4 regions of the Streptomyces niveiscabiei genome follow, and region 3 is predicted to be linked to each of the others. Evidence: riboswitches for the same ligand, from Rfam matches in the RefSeq annotation. Region 3 holds a riboswitch; each other region holds the start of a gene.
What was found. A riboswitch is a leader RNA that binds a small molecule or an ion and turns the genes downstream of it on or off. The one in region 3 is predicted to bind cobalamin.
Positions count from the first base shown of each region.

Region 1 (5,164 bases), on a different contig from region 3:
TAGCTGTGCCCAACGCCACCGCGGTCGTCAACCTGGACATCGAAGGGCCGACGATCAGCCGGCACCTCTACGGTCACTTCGCCGAGCACCTCGGGCGCTGCATCTACGGGGGGTTCTGGGTCGGGGAGGACTCCGAGACCCCCAACGAGGGCGGGATCAGGCTCGACGTCGTCGAGGCGCTGCGCGCGCTGAACATCCCGAACCTGCGCTGGCCCGGCGGGTGTTTCGCGGACGAGTACCACTGGCGGGACGGGATTGGGCCGCGCGAGGAACGGCCTCGGATGGTCAACACGCACTGGGGGAACGTCGAGGAGAACAACCACTTCGGCACCCATGAGTTCATGGCCCTGTGCGAACTCCTCGGCGCCGAGCCGTACATCAGCGGGAACGTCGGCTCCGGGACCGTGCGGGAGATGAGCGAGTGGGTCGAGTACCTGACCCGCGACGGCGACAGCCCGATGGTGCGGCTGCGCAAGGACAACGGCCGCGACGAGCCGTGGAAGGTGAAGTACTGGGGGATCGGGAACGAGACCTGGGGCTGCGGCGGCAACATGCGCGCCGAGTACTCCGCCGACCTGGCCCGCCAGTACGCCACGTACTGCCGCGACCACGGCGACAACAAGCTGTACCGGATCGCCTCCGGCGCGTCGGACGCCGACTACAAGTGGACCGAGACGCTGATGCAGCAGATCAGCTGTTTCGGATGCGACGCGACGCCCAGGAACTTCTTCCAGGGCGTGTCCGTTCACTACTACACACTGGCCGGACCGTGGGAGGCGAAAGGCAGCGCGACCGCATTCGACACCGACGACTACTACCGCACGATGCTCGCGGCCCGCCGCATCGACGACATCCTCACCGGACACTCCAACGTGATGGACATCTACGACCGTGGCCGCACGGTCGGCCTGGTCCTCGACGAATGGGGCACCTGGTGGGACGTCGAGCCGGGCACCAACCCGGGCTTCCTCTTCCAGCAGAACACCATGCGCGACGCGCTCGTAGCCAGCACGCACTTTGACATCTTCCACAAGCACGCGGCCCGCCTCCACATGGCGAACATCGCCCAGACGGTCAACGTCCTCCAGGCGATGATCCTCACCGACGGCGACCGCCTGGTCCTCACTCCGACGTACCACGTGTTCGAGATGAACAAGGACCACCAGGACGCCACCTCACTCGCAGTCCACCTCAAGGCCGACGAGGCCCGACGCACCGTCGCCGGGGCGGAACTCACGACCGTCTCCGTCTCCGCCAGCGTCAAGAACGGCAAGGTCCTCGTCTCCCTCTCCAACCTCGACGCCGAAGAACCGGCGGAGGTCACCCTCGACCTGCGGGGAGGCACCCTCGGCGCCCCGGTCGCCCGGCTCCTGACGGCCGGCCGCGTCCAGGACCACAACACGCCCGAGCAGCGGGACACGGTCGCGCCACGCCCCTTCGACGGGGTCAAGGCGACGGACGGCGGCCTGACCCTCACCCTGCCCCCGCACTCCTTCCTCACCCTCCAGGCCCCGCTGACCTGACCCGTGGCGACCATCCAGGACGTGGCGAAGGCGGCCGGGGTGTCCGCGATGACCGTCTCCAACGTCATCAACGGCCACCCCCACGTACGGCGGGAGACCCGCGACAAGGTCCTCGCGGCGATGGCCCGGCTCGACTACCGGGTCAACGTCGCCGCCCGCAACCTCCGCAAGGGCCGCACCGGCACGATCGGCCTCGCCGTGCCCGAGGTCGACAGCCCGTACTACAGCCGCCTCGCCGCCGGCGTCATCGCCGCCGCCGGACGCCACGGCCTGCGCGTCGGCATCGAACAGACCGGCGCCACGCGGGAGAGCGAACTCGACGCCCTCTCCCTCTCCCGCAACCGCCTCTACGACGGCCTCCTGCTCAGCGCCGTCGGCCTGGCGCAGACCGACGCCGAACGCCTCACCGTCGAGCACCCCGTGGTCGTGCTCGGCGACCGCATCGTCGGCGGACCCGTGGACCACGTCGGCATGCCCAACTTGGAGGCGTCCCGGGCGGCCGTCGCCCACCTCGTCGAGCGGGGGTGCCGGCGGATAGCGCTGGTCTGCGGAGACATCGACGAGATCGACACCTCCAGCCTCCGCCACGCCGGCTACCGGCAGGCCCTCACCGACGCGGGGGTGCCGTACGACCCCGGACTGGTCCGCGAGGTCGGCCGGTTCGGGCTCGCCGAGGGCGCCCGGTGCGCGCGGGACATGGTCGCCGGGGGCCTGGACTTCGACGGCGTGTTCTGCGTGACCGACACCCTCGCGATGGGCGTCCTGCGCGGACTCGCCGACAGCGGCGTCCGCGTCCCCGGCCAGGTCAAGGTCATCGGGTTCGACGACATCGCCGAGAGCGCGTACCTCGTCCCGTCCCTGTCCAGCGTCGACCCCGACCACGACGGCATGGCCGAACACGCCGTCACCCTCCTCGTCACCCGCATCGAACAGCACGAACCCCCGCCCCGGTACGAGGAGTTCGTCAGCGGCTTCACGCTCGCGATCCGCGAGTCGAGCGGCGGCCCGTGAGGCGCGACCCGGGGCGGCGAAGGGCCCTGAGCGGCGGCGTCGGGAGGAAAGTGCCTGGTGACGCGGGGTTGGTCGGGTACACGTCACGCGGTATCGTCGCCCCGACAACGACGGCAGGACGGAAGCCGGTGAGATCCCGGCACGGTCGCGCCACTGTGTGCCCTGCGGCCTCTTCGAGGCAGGGGTGAGTCAGACCCGTAGCCGTCGTACGGAGCACCACCGAGACGGGACGCGAACTCCCGAAGGAGGCCCTGCCATGGCGCAGCACGTCGCCCAGCCGACCACCGCCACCACCCCGCTCAAACTGCCGTTGAAGGCCATCGCCCCCTGGGCCGTCTTCTTCGGCGTCCTCATGCTGATCCTGCTGTACTTCGTCGGCGCCGAGCAGGGCGCCACCGCACTCCTCTCCGGCGAAGAGGTCCACGAGTGGGTGCACGACGCCCGCCACCTGCTCGGCTTCCCCTGCCACTGACCCGAGGGACGCCGACACCCCATGAACTCCGCAACCGTACGGAACCTGCTCGTGCGGGGCATGCTCGCCGGTCTCGCGGCCGGCGTGCTCGCCCTGATCGTCGCCTACGTCCTCGGTGAACCCTCCGTCGACAAGGCGATCGGCTTCGAGGAGGCCCACTCCCACGAGCACGGCCACGAGGCCGAACTCGTCTCCCGCTCCCTCCAGTCCACCGCCGGACTCGCGACCGGCGTCCTCGTCTACGGCGTCGCCTTCGGCGGCATCGCGGCCCTCGCGTACTGCTTCGCCCTCGGCCGCGTCGGACGCTTCAGCCCCCGGGCCACCGCGCTGCTCCTGGCCAGCTGCGCGCTGGTCGCCGTCTACGTCGTCCCGTTCCTCAAGTACCCGGCCAACCCGCCCGCCGTCGGCGACGGCGACACCATCGGGAAGCGCACCACCCTGTACTTCCTGATGCTGGTCCTCAGCGTCCTGCTCGCCGTCGCCGCGACCCTCCTCGGCAAGCGGCTCGCGCCTGGCCTCGGCAACTGGTGGGCGACGGTCGTCGCGGTGGCCGCGTTCGTCGCCGCGACCGGGCTGGCGTACGCGTTCCTGCCGTCCGTGAACGAGGTGCCCGCCGACTTCCCCGCGACCGTCCTGTGGCGGTTCCGGCTCTCCGCGCTCGCCATCCAGGCGACGTTGTGGACCGGATTCGGGCTCGCCTTCGGGGAGTTGGCGCATCGGCTGCTGAGGCCCGATCCCGTGACCCGGCGGGAGACCGTCACCGTCTGACACCTGAGGGCCTCGACTGCGGGGCCCTCACGTGTTCGCTGGCGCAGGCGCAGGCGCAGGCGCAGGCGCAGGCGCAGGCCAGGCCCCAGCCCCGGCCGAGATCCCGGCCCCGGCCCAGATTTCAGCCCCGGCTTCGGCGAGGAGCGGAGGAAGCACGTGCCCAACACACCCCGGCCGCGCCGGATCACCCTCGGCGGGCGTGAGGTGGTGGCGCTGACTGTCCCGGAGTACGAGCGGTTGATCGCCAGCAGGCGGCAGGTCGGCGGGCAGAGCGCGCGGGTACGGGTGCTCGCGGAGCAGGCCAGGCGTACGGAGAGGCTGGTGGCGGAACTGGAGGCGTTGGCCGGAGGGCCGGTGCGGTGTCATCGGGTGCCGGTCGACGACTGTGTGCGGTGTGCGGTCGCCGGGGCGCTGCGGAGGTATCGGGGGCGGAGGTCATGAGACCGAGGGCCTGGACATGAGGTGGGAAGCATGGATGTGACCGTCCCCGCGACGACTGCCTCGACCGATCCCGTGCGGGCCCAGCGGCGCGTCCTGCGGGTGCTGGTCGCCTCCCAGGTCCTCAGCGGCATGGGGCTGGCCGCCGGGGTCACCGTCGGCGCCCTCCTGGCACAGGACATGCTGGGGTCCACGCGGCTCTCGGGGCTGCCCAGCGCCCTGCTGACCGGGGGTTCCGCGCTCACCGCCGTAGCCGTCGGACGCGTCTCCCACCGCCGTGGGCGCCGCCCCGGGCTCGTGCTCGGGTATCTCGCGGGGGTGCTCGGGGCGGTGGGGGTGATCGTCGCCGCCGTCGTGGACAGTCCGGTGCTGCTCTTCGCCGCGATGTTCGTGTACGGGGCCGGGTCGGCGACGAACCTTCAGGCGCGGTACGCCGGAGCCGACCTCGCGGCGCCGGGGCATCGGGCGCGGGCCGTGTCGACGGTGCTGGTCGCGACGACGCTGGGCGGTGTGGCCGGGCCGAACCTCACGGCGCCGATGGGGGAGGTGGGGGCGGCGCTGGGGATTCCCGAGCTGGCGGGGCCCTTCCTGCTGTCCGGCGGCGCGTACGCGCTGGCCGCGCTGGTGCTGACGGTGAGCCTGCGCCCCGACCCGCTGGTCCTGGCGCGGACGCTGGCCGCGCGGACGCCGGTCAGCGGCCTGCTGAGCCCCCGCGAGGGCGGCGGCGTCACGCTGGGCGCGCTCGTCATGGTCGTCACCCAACTCGTCATGGTCGCCGTCATGACGATGACGCCGGTCCACATGCACGACCACGGGCACGGGACCGGCGCGTCCGGGCTGGTCATCGCCGTCCACATCGCCGCGATGTACCTCCCCTCCCCGCTGACCGGCCGCCTCACCGACCGCCACGGACCGCTCCGCACGGCAACGTCCGCCGCGCTCACCCTCCTGA
Region 1 covers NZ_JARAYJ010000011.1:171,287-176,450, forward strand. Annotated here, with positions in the region: gene PV682_RS17940 (alpha-N-arabinofuranosidase) at 6-1,523, shown strand; gene PV682_RS17945 (LacI family DNA-binding transcriptional regulator) at 1,527-2,534, shown strand; cobalamin riboswitch at 2,606-2,754, shown strand; gene PV682_RS17950 (CbtB domain-containing protein) at 2,791-3,006, shown strand; gene PV682_RS17955 (CbtA family protein) at 3,028-3,774, shown strand; gene PV682_RS17960 (hypothetical protein) at 3,931-4,215, shown strand; gene PV682_RS17965 (MFS transporter) at 4,246-5,164, shown strand, end outside.
Region 1: it holds a riboswitch for cobalamin, as region 3 does, so the genes downstream of both, PV682_RS17950 (CbtB domain-containing protein) here and PV682_RS26410 (cobalamin biosynthesis protein) in region 3, are expected to answer to the same signal.

Region 2 (5,164 bases), on a different contig from region 3:
GTCACCGAGCAGGCTCCACAGGGCGTCGATGACGGCCGGGCAGGTGTCCTCGATGGAGCCGAGTTGTTCGGCGGCCGTGCCGTGCATGTCCGTGTCCGGGCCCTCGGCGAGGAGGACCAGCGCCTCGGTCCGTGCCGCGAGGAGGCCGCTGTCCCCCGCGCTCGCCGCGCACGCGCAGGCGCGGACCAGTGCGTCCGGGTCGCGCATGAGCGCACGCAGGGCGGTCGCGGCCCCGGGGGTGAGAGGAGCGCCTCCGTAGTCGGCGAGGACGTCGGGGACCGCGCGGCGTACTCGGACGTCGGGGTGGTCGGCGTAACTCAGTGCCATGAGGCCGTGGTTGGGGTCCGTGTACTGGCCGAAAGCCTTCACCACCTCGGCGAGTATCCCGGGGTCCACCTCCTGCGCGGCCCACGTGGTCAGCAGGGCGAGCGTCTCCGGCACAGGGCCCCGGCCGCTGATCCCGCGTGACCACAAGTGGTGGGCCACGAACCGGCGATGGACCGGGTCCGGGTGGCGGTGGTGAGCCGCGAGAGCGGACCAGGTCTCCAGGCTGGGGCGGTTGCACAGGTGCCAGTCCACCGCCGTCCAGTCCACGTGACCCTCGTCCGCGACCGCCGCGGCACGGGCGACCAGTTCGTCCACCGGGGTCAGGATCAGGAAGGCCCGCTCCAGCAGCGTCAGCACCGCGCCGTGCCCGGCTCGTACGACGTGCTCGCCGAGGCGGATCTCCTCGACCCAGTCGTACTCGTCGTCCAGCACCCGCACCGACTCAGACGGCCCCGACTCCCCTGTCCTGCGCCGGAGTTCCTCCTCCGCGCCGGTCTCGTACCAGCGCCTGGCCGATGCGAGGAGGCGGGCTCGGTCGGGTTGGGGAAGGCGTAGGCAGGGGTCCTTGCCCAGGAGGGTGAGGACGAGGGACGGGGAGCCGCTGTCCACCGCGCGGGACAGGGGTGTGGTGCCGTCCGGGAGGAGTTCGTCCGGGTCGGCTCCATCGTCGTACATCAGTCTCTCGGCGGCGGTGTCGTCGTACGCGGCGATGGCCGTACACAGGTCCATGATCTGCGTTCCCCCTACGATCAGGGTCCGACGATAGGACAAGGGGAGCACACCGTTGGACAGGATTTCGGCGGAGCCGATCCGTACCGCGCGGCTGGGGCTGTTGCCGTTGCGGGTCGAGTATGCCGAGGAGATGGCGGGGGTGCTGGCCGATCCGGCGTTGTATGAGTTCATCGGCGGGGGGCCGGGGACGGTGGAGGAAGTGCGGGCGCGGTACGAGCGGTTGGCGGCGGGGGCTCCGGAGCCGGGGGTCTCGTGGCTGAACTGGGTGGTGCGGCTTGGGGAGGAGGGGTGTCTGGTGGGGACGGTTCAGGCGACGGTCGTGGACGCCGGGCCGCGTGCCGAGGTCGCGTGGGTCGTGGGAACGCCGTGGCAGGGGCGGGGGATCGCGGGTGAGGCAGCCCGGGGGTTGGTGGAGTGGCTCGGTGGCATGTCGGTGCGTACGGTCGTCGCGCATGTCCATCCCGAGCATGCGGCGTCCGCCGCCGTGGCGAGAGGGGCGGGGCTCGTGGCCACCGGGGAGTGGCACGAGGGCGAGATGCGGTGGGTGAGGAAAACGTGAAGCGCCTGTCGCCGCGCAGGAGTTACGTTGCCCCGATGACCTCCCTCACCACCGACCGCCTCCACCTCCGCCTCTTCACCCCGGACGATCTCGACGACCTGTACGCGTATCAGGGGCTGCCCGAGGTCGCCCGTCATCTGTACCGGCCGCCGCTCAGCAGGGAGCAGTGCGGGGAGAGCCTGGCACGCCGCGCCGAGGGGTCGCCCTGGGGCGAGGACGGTGACAGCCTGGTCCTGGCGGTGTGCCGGCGGGGCGAGCCCGGGGTCGTGGGGGAGATCGTCCTCAAGGCGGCGAGTGTGCGTGCCCGGCAGACCGAGATCGGCTGGGTCTTCAACCCCGCGCACAGCGGCCGGGGTTACGCGACGGAGGCGGCCCGCGCGGGAGCCGGCCTGGCCTTCGGCGAGTTGCGCACCCACCGCCTGTACGCCCGTATCGACGCCCTGAACACCGGTTCCGTACGGGTCGCCGAGCGGCTCGGCATGCGCCGCGAGGCCCACTTGGTGGAGAACGACCTCGACGGGGAGCGGTGGGGAAGCGAGTACGTGTACGCGATGCTGGCGCGGGAGTGGGAGAGCGGGCGGGGGTGAGAACCCGCGTCCCCGCCGGTCGGTCACTTCCCGGCCCCGCCCCACCCCCCTCCGCCCCTTCCCCGCGTGATAGCTTCCCAGGGCCAGTCGAACCCACGTGCGTCCGAGCGAACGCACGAGGTCAGGGAATCCGGTGGGACTCCGGAGCTGACGCGCAGCGGTGAGGGTGACGGGCGGGACAGCAGGCCACTGGACGGTTCGTCCGGGAAGGCGTCCCGGCTGGACGATCCCGAGTCCGAAGACCTGCTGGCGGCCTCCGGCCGGAGCCCCGGCGAGGGGGTGCGACCGTACGACCGGGCTTCGCGTACGAGCCCTCGACGCCGAAGGAAGCTCTGTGCGACTCGCACGTCCTGCCGTACTGGCTGCTGTGTCCGCTGTTCTCGTCGCGGGGTGCGGGTCTTCGTCCCCTGCGTCCCCCGAGGACGAGAGTTCAGGCGCCCTCACTCTCACGAACTGCGGCGAGAAAGTCTCCGTCGGCAGCCCCCCGAAGCGCGCGGTCTCCCTCAACCAGGGCACCACGGAGATCATGCTCTCCCTGGGCCTCGCGGACCGCATGGTGGGGACGGCGACCTGGACGGACCCGGTGTCCAAGGGCCTGGAGAAGGAGAACGCGAAGGTCGAGCGCCTCGCGGACAACGCGCCCTCGCTGGAGAGGGTCCTGGACGCGGAACCGGACTTCGTGGCGGCCTCGTTCGCGTCGACGCTGGGCAAGGGCGGCGTGGCCCCGAGGGAACAGTTCGAGAAGCTGGGCGTCCCGACGTACCTGTCCCCCTCGGACTGCGTCGGCAAGGACAACGGCGGGGACGGCGACGGCGCGCGCACGCAGCCGCTGTCGATCGACACGGTGTACGGCGAAGTCCTGGACCTGGCGAGGATCTTCGGCGTCGAGGAGCGCGGCGAGAAGCTGGTCGCTGACCTCAAGGAGCGCGTGCGGAAGGCGACTTCGGGTCTGAGGGCCCAGGACGTCACCCTGCTCTACTGGTTCGCGAACTCCCAGTCCCCCTACCTCGCGGGCTGTTGCGGAGCTCCCGGCGTCATCACCCGCGCGCTGGGCGCGAAGAACGTCTTCGACGACACCAAGGACGAATGGCCGCAGGTGAGTTGGGAGACGGTCGCGGACCGGGACCCGGCGGTCCTGGTGATCGGCGACCTCACGCGCAAGCAGCAGACGGCGGAGACGGCCGCGAAGAAGATCGCGTTCCTGGAGTCGAACCCGGTCACGAGGAACATGACGGCGGTGAGGAACAAGCGGTACGTCCTGCTGTCGGGCCAGGCCATGAACCCGACGATCCGTACGGTCGAGGGCATCGAGAAGGTCGCGGCGGCGCTGCGGACGTACGGCCTCTCCCGGTGACCCGCCGCCTCGTGACCCGCGGTCTCCTGTTCACCGCGGGCGGCCTGGCGCTGCTGGCCGCGTCGGTCGCGCTGGCGATCACGATCGGCCCGGCGGACATCGCGGTCGCGGACGTGTGGGCGTCGGTGGCGTCCCATCTCGGCTGGGGCCACACGGAGTTGAGCCCGCTGCGGGACGGCATCGTGTGGAACCTGCGCCTGCCGCGCACGCTCCTCGCGGCGGTGTGCGGCGCCGGGCTCGCGGTGTGCGGCGCGGTGATGCAGTCGCTGCTGCGCAACCCGCTCGCCGACCCCTTCGTCCTCGGCGTCTCCTCGGGCGCCTCGACGGGCGCGGTCGTCATCGTCGTGCTCGGCGCGGGCGGCGGCCTGGTGTCGGTGTCGGGCGGCGCGTTCATCGGGGCGGTGCTGGCGTTCGGCCTGGTGCTGCTGCTGAGCCACACGCTGGGCGGTACGACGGACCGGGTGGTCCTCGCGGGGGTCGCGGCGATGCAGCTCTTCTCGGCGCTGACGTCGTTCATCGTGATGACGGCGGCGGACGCGGAGACCACGAGGGGCGTCCTGTTCTGGCTGCTGGGCTCGCTGAGCGGCGCGGACTGGACGGACGTCGCCGTCGGTACGGCGGTCCTCGCGGCGGCGCTGCTGGTCTGCGTCGGCCAGGCGCGCACGCTGGACGCGTTCGCGTTCGGGCAGGACGCGGCGATGTCGCTGGGCGTCTCGGTGGCCCGTACCCGTCTGATCCTGCTCTGCACGACGGCCCTGCTGACGGCGGCCCTGGTCAGCTCGGCGGGTGCGATCGGCTTCGTCGGCCTGGTCCTCCCGCACGCGACGCGCGCCCTGACCGGCCCAGGACACACCCGCCTCCTCCCGGCGACGGCGCTGGCGGGCGCGGTGTTCCTGGTCTGGGTCGACACGCTGGCCCGCACGGTGCTGTCCCCGCAGGAGGTCCCGGTGGGGGTCGTGACATCCCTGATCGGGGTCCCGGCGTTCGTGGCGGTGCTGTACCGGACGAAGGGCGCACGATGACCGGCACGGCGACGGACAAGGCGACTGACGACGGCTTGCGCGCGGACCGCGTGACCCGCACGGCCGCCGGCACCCTGATCCTCGACGGCGTCACCCTCGCCCCCCGCCCCGGCCGGGTGACCGGCCTCCTCGGCCCGAACGGCTCCGGCAAGTCCACGCTCCTGCGCGTCCTCGCGGGTGTCCTCGCCCCCGACTCCGGCACGGTCACCCTGGACGGCCGCCCGCTCCCCGAGGTGGGCCGCAGGGGCATCGCCCGCCGGGTCGCCGTCGTCGAGCAACAGGCGGACACCCAGGTCGCGTTGACGGTCGTGGACGTCGTACGCCTCGGCCGTGTCCCGCACCGCCGCGCGTGGACGCCGGCCGCGCCGGGCGACGAGGACGCGGTGCGTACGGCGCTGGAGCGCACCGGCCTCACCGACAAGGCGGACCGCCCCTGGCACTCCCTGTCGGGCGGTGAGCGCCAGCGCGTGCACATCGCCCGCGCGCTCGCGCAGGACCCCAGCGAGCTCCTCCTCGACGAACCCACCAACCACCTGGACATCCGGCACCAGTTGGCGCTGCTGAACCTGATCACGGAGCTGAA
Region 2 covers NZ_JARAYJ010000008.1:24,622-29,785, reverse strand. Annotated here, with positions in the region: gene PV682_RS13260 (HEAT repeat domain-containing protein) at 1-1,056, opposite strand, end outside; gene PV682_RS13255 (GNAT family N-acetyltransferase) at 1,112-1,618, shown strand; gene PV682_RS13250 (GNAT family N-acetyltransferase) at 1,654-2,205, shown strand; cobalamin riboswitch at 2,329-2,450, shown strand; gene PV682_RS13245 (ABC transporter substrate-binding protein) at 2,540-3,559, shown strand; gene PV682_RS13240 (FecCD family ABC transporter permease) at 3,571-4,581, shown strand; gene PV682_RS13235 (ABC transporter ATP-binding protein) at 4,578-5,164, shown strand, end outside.
Region 2: it holds a riboswitch for cobalamin, as region 3 does, so the genes downstream of both, PV682_RS13245 (ABC transporter substrate-binding protein) here and PV682_RS26410 (cobalamin biosynthesis protein) in region 3, are expected to answer to the same signal.

Region 3 (5,164 bases):
GGACATGTTCTGCGCCTTGAACGGCGCGACCTTCACGCCCTGCCGTACGAGCCACCGGCAGATCCCGGCGGTGACGACACTCTTACCGGCGTCGGAGGTGGTCCCGGCGACCAGTAGCCCGCCGCTCATACGCTGGCCCCCTTTTTCAGCAACCGTTTGCACAAACCACGCCCGGCAGCACCGAGCCCCGCAGCGCCACGCCCGGCAGCGCCACGCCCCGCCAGCGCCCTCCCCGCCAACGCCCGCCCGGCGACCGTCGCCCCCAGCGCCAGCCAACTCACCCGCCGGGACAGCCGTACCGCCCGCTCGATGTCCCCGACGACCACCCCGCGCCCACCCCCGTTGAGCACGGGCCGGTGTTCGACCCGCCCCGCGTACGACAACGTCCCGCCCATCCGCACCCCCAGCGCCCCCGCGAACGACGCCTCCACCGGCCCGGCGTTGGGGCTCGGATGCTTCACGGCGTCCGCCTGCCAGGCCCGTACGGCACCCCGGGGATCGTCTCCGGCGGCACACGCGAGCACGGCGGTCAGCCGGGCCCCCGGCCACCCGGCGACGTCGTCGAGCCGGGCGGACGCCCACCCGTACCGCAGATGACGGGGCGACCGGTGCCCCACCATCGCGTCGAGCGTGTTGACGGCCCGGAACCCGAGCAGCCCCGGCACCCCGCCCACGGCCCCCCACACCAGCGCGCCCACCACGGCGTCGGAGGTGTTCTCAGCAACCGATTCCACAACCGCGCGCGCGATCCCGTCCGCGTCCAGCGCCTGCGGATCGCGCCCGCACAGATGCGGCAGCCGGGCCCGCGCCGCCTCGACGTCCCCGGCCTCCAGGGCCCGCCCGATGTGCCGGGCCTCGCGCGCGAGGGAGGTACCGCCGACGACCGCCCACGTGGCGAGGCCGGTCAACGCGAGGGAAGCGGCGGGGGAGCGGCGCACAGCAGCCTGCGAGACGGCCCCGAGAGCCACCGCGCCCCCCACGCAGACGGCCGTGTGCAGCGCACCCCACCCCCGGTGGTCACGCCACAACGCCCGCTCCGCACACGCCGCGGCACGCCCGAACGCGGCGACCGGATGACCCCGGCGGGGATCGCCGAGCAGCAGGTCACCGAGGAGTCCGGCGGCGGCGCCGTACGCGTAGATGCGACCGGCACCCATCGGCTCAGCCGGCCGTAGGGGTGAGCGGTCGGAGTCGGTACCTCAATCGGCGGCCGAGCATGGCGATATGTCCTCACTCAGGGTGTCCACGCCCTGGTTCGACGAGACCGGCGGTGGGAGTTCCTGGCTCCCGGGGATGACTACCCCGGTCACAGTGGCGGGACCGCGCCGGATTCGCACCGGACTTCCTCCTGAGCCGCCGTACATGGCCCTGGCAGTCCACCACGGGCCTCGAAGACCCGTCAACTCACCGTTGACCTGCGAGAGCGGAGTGTGCAGAACCCCACACGAAACCCCGTACAGCGGGTGCCGTACGGGGTTGTGCAAACGGTTGCTGCCGGTTTTCCGGGCGCTCAGGCGACGATGAGGCTGATGCCGTACGCCACGGCCCCCAGGCACGCGGCGAAGCAGGCGTACGCCCCCGTCACCGCGAGCGCGGCGGAGCCGCCGTCGGCCTGGGCGCGCTCGTGGCGGGACAGGCCCATGACGCCGAGCGTGAAGAGGGTCACGAGCCCGACGGTGACCACGAGGCTGACACCGAAGACGGAGCCGAGTGCGGACCAGTCGATCTTCATGGTTGCGGTGTCCTTCGGGGTCAGACGGTCGCGGCCGGGGGAGCGGCCGGGTCGGTGGCGGCGGTCGCCGGGGAGGGGATCACGACCTTGATGTCGGCGGCACCGGCATCGGGTGTCGAGGAGTCGTCGTTCACGTTGGTGTGGTCCACGACCTCACGCCGCGAGATCTTCCAGATCGCCGCGCTGGAGGCGACGAGGAACACCGCGACGGCGGCCGTACCCCAGTCACCGAGGTCCGTGACCGACTCCGCGAGCGCCCCGACCAGCGCGGCGGCCGGCAGCGTCAGCCCCCACGCGACGAACATCCGCGTGGCGGTGGACCACCGCACGACCCCGCCCTTGCGGCCGAGCCCCGCGCCCATCACGGACCCGGAGACCGCGTGCGTGGTGGAGAGGGAGAAGCCGAGGTGCGAGGAGGCGAGGATGACCGTAGCGGCGGACGTCTGCGCCGCGAAGCCCTGCTGCGGCTGGAGGTCGGTGAGGCCCTTGCCCATCGTGCGGATGATGCGCCAGCCGCCCAGGTACGTGCCCAGCGCGATCGCGAGACCGGCGGAGAGGATGACCCAGGTGGGCGGGTCGGAGTCGGGCGCGAGCGAGCCGCCCGCGACGAGCGCCAGCGTGATGATGCCCATCGTCTTCTGCGCGTCGTTCGTGCCGTGCGCCAGCGAGACGAGCCCGGCCGAGGCGATCTGCCCGAACCGGTAGCCCTTCTCCGCGGCCTTCCCGTCGGCCTTCTTCGCCAGGGTGTACGACAGCCGCGTCGCCAGCATCGCGGCGACCCCGGCGACGATCGGCGCGGCGACCGCGGGGATCAGCACCTTCGTGACCAGGACGTCGCCGTGCACCGCGCCCGTGCCGGCCGAGGCCAGCGTCGCGCCGATCAGGCCGCCCATCAGAGCGTGCGAGGAGCTGGAGGGGAGGCCGACCAGCCAGGTCAGCAGGTTCCAGAGGATCGCGCCGACCAGCGCCGCGAAGATCACCTCGGGTCGTATACCGCTTTCGTCGACAAGCCCCTTGGAGATCGTGTTCGCGACCTCCACGGAGAGAAACGCCCCCACAAGGTTCAGCGCGGCGGACATGGCCACCGCCACCTTGGGCCTCAGTGCGCCGGTCGAGATGGTCGTCGCCATCGCGTTGGCTGTGTCGTGGAAACCGTTCGTGAAATCGAACGCGAGAGCGGTTACCACCACTATCGCGAGGATCAGCGAGAAGTTTTCCATTTACCCAGGCAATCGTTCGTAGTAATCGGCTCGTTGAAGGTAGGTAACCTGAATGAACGGAAGGTGAACTGGACAGGGCATCGCGGTGTCACTGTGGGCATGACTCCCCCACCTGGCAGGATCACCCGTATGGCTGAGCAGAGGCGCCCGCGTCCCGAAGAGGCCGCGGCATGGGAGTCCTTGGTCGCGACGGCACGCCGCACGGTCACCGACGGACTCGTGGTGGGCACATCGGGAAACGTCTCCGTACGACTCGACGACGTGGTCCTCGTCACCCCGACAGGCGTTCCGTACGACCGGCTGGGGCCCCAGGACATCACGGGCGTCGCCCTCGACGGCACCCAGGTCCTCGGCACCCTCAAGCCGACCAGCGAACTCCCCATGCACCTCACGGTCTACCGCGCGACCGGCGCCGGAGCCGTCGTCCACACCCACGCCGTCCACGCGACGGCCGTCTCCACCCTCGTCCCCGAACTCCCGGCGATCCACTACATGACGGGAGCCCTCGGCGGCCCGGTCCGCGTCGCCCCGTACGCCACCTACGGCACCCAGGAACTCGCCGACCACATCCGCACGGCCCTCCAGGACCGCACCGCCTGCCTCCTCCAGAACCACGGCACCCTCGCGTACGCCCCCACCCTCGACCGCGCCTTCACCGACACGGCCCAGCTCGAATGGATGTGCCGGCTCTGGCTGACGGCGGCCTCGGTCCCGGGCCACACCCCGAGCCTCCTGACCCCGGCCCAGGTGCGGGAGGCGGGGGACAAGCTGAGGGGGTACGGGCAGGGGACGGCCTGAAAGCCCGGGACGTCCACTGGCCGCGCCCGCCGACCACCCGGACACTGGACCCGTGCGCCCAGTCAAAGCGACGGCCGTCGCCGTCTCCGCAGTAGTGGCCGCCGGCGCGGCGAGCGTCGCCGCGGGCCGGGTGGCGAGCGACACGGCGCTGAAGGCGCCACCGGGCCGGCCCCTGCCGACGGAACCCAGGCTCACCGTGCACGCCACCGCGGCCGGACAGCTCACGCTCACCCGCGACCTCGCCGCCCTCAGACCGGGCACGTACGGCGTCACCGGCACGGACGTCCACGCGGTCGTCGGCCCGGTCCTGCCGAACGCCCCGCACGACGCCGACACGGTCGTCCGCCGCCTGGAACGCGTCTCCTACGGCACGCTCGGCCCCGGCACGTCCGTACGCCTCACCCCGGACCTGCACGTCGGCGACCCGACGACGGCCCTCGGCCTGACGCACACGGACGTCCGCGTCCCCGGCGAACTCGGCACGCTGCCCGCCTGGTTCGTGCCCGGCGCGCGCCGCACCTGGGTGATCGCCGTGCACGGCCTCGGCGCCGGCCGCGAACACGCCCTGAACGTCCTGGGGTTCCTGCACCGCCGCCGCTTCCCGGTCCTCGTCCCCGCCTACCGGGGCGACGCGGGCGCACCGCGCCAGCCGGACGGCCTCAACCACCTCGGTACGACGGAGTGGCGGGACGTCGACGCGGCGATCCGGTACGCCCTCGCGCACGGCGCCGACCGCGTGATCCTGCTCGGCTGGTCGACCGGCGCGGCGATGGCCCTGCGCGCGGCCACCCGCTCCGGCCTCGCCGACCGCGTCAGCGGCCTGGTCCTCGACTCCCCGGTCCTCGACTGGCAGCGGACCCTGCGCTCGCTGGCCGCCGCGCGCCGCACCCCGGGCGCCCTGCTCCCGCTGGCGGTCCGCGCGGCGCTGGGCCGCCTCGGCAACGGGCAGGAACCCCCGGACGGCGACACCGCGCTCACGCTCCCCGGCGTCCCCACGCTGATCGTCCACGGCCCCGGCGACACGGTCGCCCCCTGGGACCTCTCCCGCCGCCTCGCCGCGCGGGCGCCCGCGCTCACGACCCTCCACGAGGTCCGGGACGCCCCGCACGGCGCGATGTGGAACGCCGACCCGGCGGCCTACGAGGAGATCCTGCGGAGGTTCCTGACGCCACTGATGTGAGCGGCCGAGATCGGCGGCGCCGAGGGGGAGTTGGCCGAACGCCGACCCTCGTCGGCGCCGCCCGGCGAGACCGGCGCGGGCCGCACCGGCGTGATTCCCCTCGACACCGGTCCGCGTTCCCCCGGCGTACGTCCCCGCGACACCCCCGCATGCCCCGTCGGTGTGAGTCCCGGCACACCCGCCCGCCCCGGTAGCGGAGATTCCGCTTGGCCCCGTACCTGCCCCGAGCACCCG
Region 3 covers NZ_JARAYJ010000021.1:52,670-57,833, reverse strand. Annotated here, with positions in the region: gene PV682_RS26415 (cobyric acid synthase) at 1-129, opposite strand, end outside; gene PV682_RS26410 (cobalamin biosynthesis protein) at 126-1,157, opposite strand; cobalamin riboswitch at 1,256-1,396, opposite strand; gene PV682_RS26405 (hypothetical protein) at 1,511-1,732, opposite strand; gene PV682_RS26400 (inorganic phosphate transporter) at 1,753-2,952, opposite strand; gene PV682_RS26395 (class II aldolase/adducin family protein) at 3,082-3,750, shown strand; gene PV682_RS26390 (alpha/beta hydrolase) at 3,803-4,930, shown strand.

Region 4 (5,164 bases), on a different contig from region 3:
GGTCCGTCGGGATGGCCATGGCTCCGGCGATGGTGTTGAAGAGGATGTACCACTGCGCGCCGAGCGCCATGAGCAGCGTGCCGCCGATGTTGATGGACAGCCCGGTCTTCAGGAAGAACCAGACGGCGAGCGGGAAGAGGAAGTTGGCCGGGAAGGAGGCCAGCACCTGCACTATGGGCTGGGCGATCCGCGTCAGCCGGGGCGAGAACCCGATCTTCACGCCGACCGGCACCCAGACGACGGTGGCGAGCGCGACCAGCACGATCACGCGGACGAACGTCGCGAGGCCGAGGAGCAGCGGCTCCCCGAAGACGCCGAGGCCGGTGCGGTCGTACAGATAGCGGCCGAGGTCGGCGAGCCCCCAGAGGATCAGCCCGCCCGCGACGAGGGTGAAGACGACGTCGCCGGTGCGCTGCCTTGCGCGGTCGACGGTCAGCCGCTGGTCGTCGCGGCCGAACACCCGCCCCGCCCTGCTCAGCGCGTGCCCTACGGGGCGCAGCGCCTTGCCGAGGAGCCGGGGCCAGTGGGAGCGGCGCAGCAGGTCGAGGACGACGGACTTCTGCACCTCGCCCGCTTCGGACTGCTCGTTCTTGAAGCGTTCGGCCCAGGCCGTGAGGGGCCGCCAGAAGAGGAAGTTGACGCCGATGACCATGACGGCCATGGCGAGGATGGCCCAGCCGACCTTGCCGAGGTCGCCGTCGGCGATGGCGGCGCCCGCGTAGGAGCCGATGCCGGGCAGCGCGTACTGCTTGTTGTTGACGCTGATCGCCTCGGACGCGACGAGGAAGAACCAGCCGCCGCCGAAGCTCATCATGCCGTTCCAGACGAGGCCGATCATCCCGGAGGGGAGTTCGACCTTCCAGAACCGCATCCAGCGGGTGAACCCGAACGACCGTGACAGCTCGTCGAGTTCACGCGGGAGGGAGGTCAGGGAGGAGTAGAAGCCGAACGTCATGTTCCACGCCTGCGAGGTGAAGATCGCGAAGATCGACGCGAACTCCAGGCCGAGCATCGAGCCGGGGAACAGGGCGATGAACCCGGTCACGGCGACGGTCAGGAAGCCGAGGACGGGGACCGACTGGAGAATGTCGAGCGCCGGGATCAGGACACGTTCCAGCCTGCGGCTCTTGGCCGCCGCGTAGGCGTAGACGAACGTGAAGGCGACCGAGGCGGCCAGCGCCGCGAACATCCGCAGCAGGGAGCGGGCCGCGTCGTACGGGAGGCGCAGGGGGGCGGTGTCGACGTGCAGGTCGGTGTGGGTGTTGAAGGCGACGGTGGTGCCCTGGCCGACGCGCAGGACGGTGTAGAGCAGCACGAGGACGGCGGCGGCGACGGCCGCGTCCACCCAGGAGAAGCGGGAGAGCAGGGGTCGTTTGACAGCACGGATCAGCATCACGGAGCCTCCGCCCACACTCTGCGCACGGCGAGGCGGCCCGGCCGGTGGCGGCGCGCCGACGGCGGGGCAGGGTCACCCGGGGAGCACGGGGAGTGTGGGGAGTGAAGAAGAGAAGGGGGGTTTCAGCGAGCGCCCTGGGGGCGGCTCGGACTGGGAGGTTCTGCGCCCATGGCCGCCTCCGTTCCGCGACATGACTGCACCCGTGGCGGGTCCGACAGGGTGAGTCTGCACCTTCTTGCGTCCAGACGCAAATAAAGGCGGAGGCTCTTGCCCGCCTCTCACCTGCGCAGACGAAACCCGCGCACACGCGAACGGGCCCGGTGTCTCCCCAGACACCGGGCCTGTCACCCGCGCCCCTCCGCTCAGGGCGCGGTCACCACATGCCGCTCACATGTGGACCGTGGGAGCCGCGTTCTCGTCGGCCTTCGGAACGCCGCTGCGGTAGAGCAGCAGGGTGAGGACGGCGCCGACCGCGAAGAACCCGGCCGACCACCAGTACGCGGTGGAGTACGACTCCAGCGCGGCGTGCGCCTGGACGAGCTTGTCGGCCGCGTTCCTGCCGTCCAGGTAGGTGGTCGCGGCGCTCGCGGCGAGCGTGTTGAGCAGGGCGGTGCCGATGGAGCCGCCGATCTGCTGCATCGTGTTGACGGCGGCCGAGGCGACCCCGGCGTCGTGCGCGGCGACGCCGCTGGTGGCCAGGGACATCGCGGGCGCCATGACCAGGCCGATGCCGAGGCCGGTGAGGACCAGCGGCGGCATGACGTGGGTGGCGTACGTGCTGTCGAGGTCCAGGCCCGTCATCCAGACCAGGCCGAGCGCGCCGAGGCCCATGCCGAGCGGGACGATCACCTTCGGGCCGATCCGCGGGACGAGGAAGCTGGTCGCGACGGTGGCCGCGACCATCAGCGCGCCGACCATCGGCAGGAACGCGAGCCCGGTCTTGACGGCGGAGAAGCCGAGGCTGAGCTGGAGGTAGTAGGTCAGGAAGAGGAAGACGCCGAACATCCCGGCGCTGGAGATCAGCATCACGGCGAAGGAGGCGCCGCGGTCGCGGTCGAGCAGGACGCGCAGCGGGAGCAGCGGGTGGGACGCCCTGGTCTGCCACCAGGTGAACGCGGCGAGCAGGACGGCGCCGATGGTCAAGAAGCCCCAGGAGCGCGGGGAGGACCAGTCGTGGGACTCGGCCATCGAGAAGCCGTAGACGACGGAGAAGAGACCCGTGGTGACGAGGATCGTGCCGGGGATGTCGAGTTTCGCGCCGGGTTCGCGGGCCGTGCGCTTGAGCAGGATCCAGCCGCCGACCAGGGGGATCACGGCGAGGGCGAGGTTGACGTAGAGGGTCCAGCGCCAGTCGAGGTACTCGGTGAGGACCCCGCCGAGCAGCAGGCCGACGGCCGCGCCGGAGCCGGCGATGGCGCCGTAGATACCGAAGGCGCGGGCGCGCTCCTTGGCGTCGGTGAACGTCGTGGTCAGCAGGGAGAGCGCGGCCGGTGCGAGGAGCGCGCCGAACAGGCCCTGGAGGGTGCGGCCGACGACGAGGACCTCGAAGTTCGTGGCGGCGCCGGCCAGCGCGGAGGCCGCCGCGAAGCCGCCGACGCCGATCAGGAAGGCGACCTTGCGGCCGAAGAGGTCCGCGATCCGGCCGCCGAGGAGCAGGAGGCTGCCGAAGGCGAGGGAGTAGGCGGTGACGATCCAGGTCCGGTCGCCGTCGGAGAACCCGAGGTCGGCCTGGGCGGACGGCATCGCGATGTTCACGATCGTCGCGTCCAGGGTGACCATCAGCTGGGCTATGCCGATCATCGCGAGGACCCACCAGCGGTGACGGGACGCGGGTTCCTCGGCTGTCTTCGTGAGTGACGTCGTGTCCGGCGTCTGAGTGGTCTGTGACATCAGGGGCCTGCTCCGATGAGATGATCGGGCGTCTCGCGAACGAAACGGTTTCGTACTTCAGGAACGCTACACACCTCACTAGCGAAACTCAACCGTTTCGATAAAGAGACCGGCGTCACATACCGGCCGGTTTCCCAAAGGCCCTCCCCGTACCGGCGGTTCACCCCGTACGCTGATCACCGCAGCCGGTTCGCCCCGTCAGCCAGACGGGCCGCGTCGCAAGAGGGAACCCGGTGGGAATCCGGGACTGCCCCGCAGCGGTGAGCGGGAACGACCGCCGTCATACGCACTGGGCCCATGGGGCCTGGGAAGCGACGGCCAGTAGGTGCCTCGTCCTCGGAGGAGGCGTGCCCGCGAGTCCGAAGACCTGCCGACTGCCCGTGCGCGATGTGTTCGCGCACGGAGTTCCGGTGACCTCGCGGGTGGGTCGGCGCACAGGCGGCTTCGTGCCGTCCGCTCCTTCACGCCCTCGTCCCGTCGCCGGGACCTCAGGGAATCGTCTCGTGAAGGAGATCTCCGTGACCACGAAGTCCGCAGCCGCGGCAACCCTGTACGGCTACCCCCGGCAGGGCGAGCACCGGGAACTGAAGAAGGCCGTCGAGGGCTACTGGAAGGGCCGCGTCACCGCAGGCGAACTCCGCTCGACCGCCGCCGACCTGCGCGCCGCGACCTGGCGCCGCCTCTCCGACGCCGGCCTCGACGAGGTGCCCACCGGCGACTTCTCGCTGTACGACCACGTCCTCGACACCAGCGTCATGGTCGGCGCGATTCCCGTACGCCACGCGGGAATCGCCGACCCGTTGGACCGCTACTTCGCCATGGCGCGCGGCACGCAGGACGCGCCGCCACTGGAGATGACCAAGTGGTTCGACACCAACTACCACTACCTGGTGCCCGAGTTGGGCCCGGACACGGTCTTCCGCGCCGAACCCGCCCAGCAGCTCGCCGAGTTGAGGGAGGCCCTCGCCCTCGGCCTGACGGCGCGCCCGGTCCTCGTCGGCCCGGTCACCTACCTGCTGCTGGCCAAGCCCGCCCCCGGCGTCGACCCCGCCTTCGAGCCGCTCACCCTCCTCGACCGGCTCCTGCCGGTGTACGCCGAGATCCTCGCCGAGCTGCGCGCGGCCGGTGCCCGGTGGGTGCAGCTCGACGAGCCCGCCCTCGTCCAGGACCGCACCCCGGCCGAGCTGAACGCCGCCGCGCGCGCGTACCGGGACCTCGGCACGCTCGGGGACCGTCCCGAGCTGCTGGTCGCGACCTACTTCGACCGGCCCGGCGAGGCCCTGCCGGTGCTGGCCAAGGCGCCCGTCGAGGGGCTCGCCCTCGACTTCACGCGGCCCGGCACGCTGGAGGACCTCGCGTCCGTCGGCGGGCTGCCCGGCAAGCGGCTCGTCGCGGGGGTGGTCGACGGCCGCAACGTCTGGGTGAACGACCTCGCGAAGTCGCTGACCCTGCTGGGCACCCTCCTCGGGCTCGCCGGCCGCGTCGACGTCGCCGCCTCCTGCTCCCTCCTGCACGTCCCCCTCGACACCGGCCTCGAACGCGACACCGACCCGCAGATCCTGCGCTGGCTGGCCTTCGCCCGGCAGAAGACCGCCGAGGTCGTCACCCTGGCGCGCGGACTGACCAGCGGAACCGGCGCCATCGCCGCCGAACTCGCCGCCAACCACGCGGATTTGACGTCCCGGGCAGGGTCACCGATCACGCGCGACCCGGATGTGCGGGCCCGTGCGGCGGCGGTCACTGCGGCCGACACCCGCCGCGAACAGCCGTACGCCGAGCGGGCCTTGGCGCAGCGCGCGCATCTCGGGCTGCCCACGCTGCCGACGACCACGATCGGCTCGTTCCCGCAGACCGGTGAACTCCGGGCCGCCCGCGCGG
Region 4 covers NZ_JARAYJ010000002.1:441,379-446,542, reverse strand. Annotated here, with positions in the region: gene PV682_RS04100 (ABC transporter permease) at 1-1,393, opposite strand, end outside; gene PV682_RS04095 (MFS transporter) at 1,784-3,286, opposite strand; cobalamin riboswitch at 3,456-3,675, shown strand; gene metE (5-methyltetrahydropteroyltriglutamate--homocysteine S-methyltransferase) at 3,805-5,164, shown strand, end outside.
Region 4: it holds a riboswitch for cobalamin, as region 3 does, so the genes downstream of both, metE (5-methyltetrahydropteroyltriglutamate--homocysteine S-methyltransferase) here and PV682_RS26410 (cobalamin biosynthesis protein) in region 3, are expected to answer to the same signal.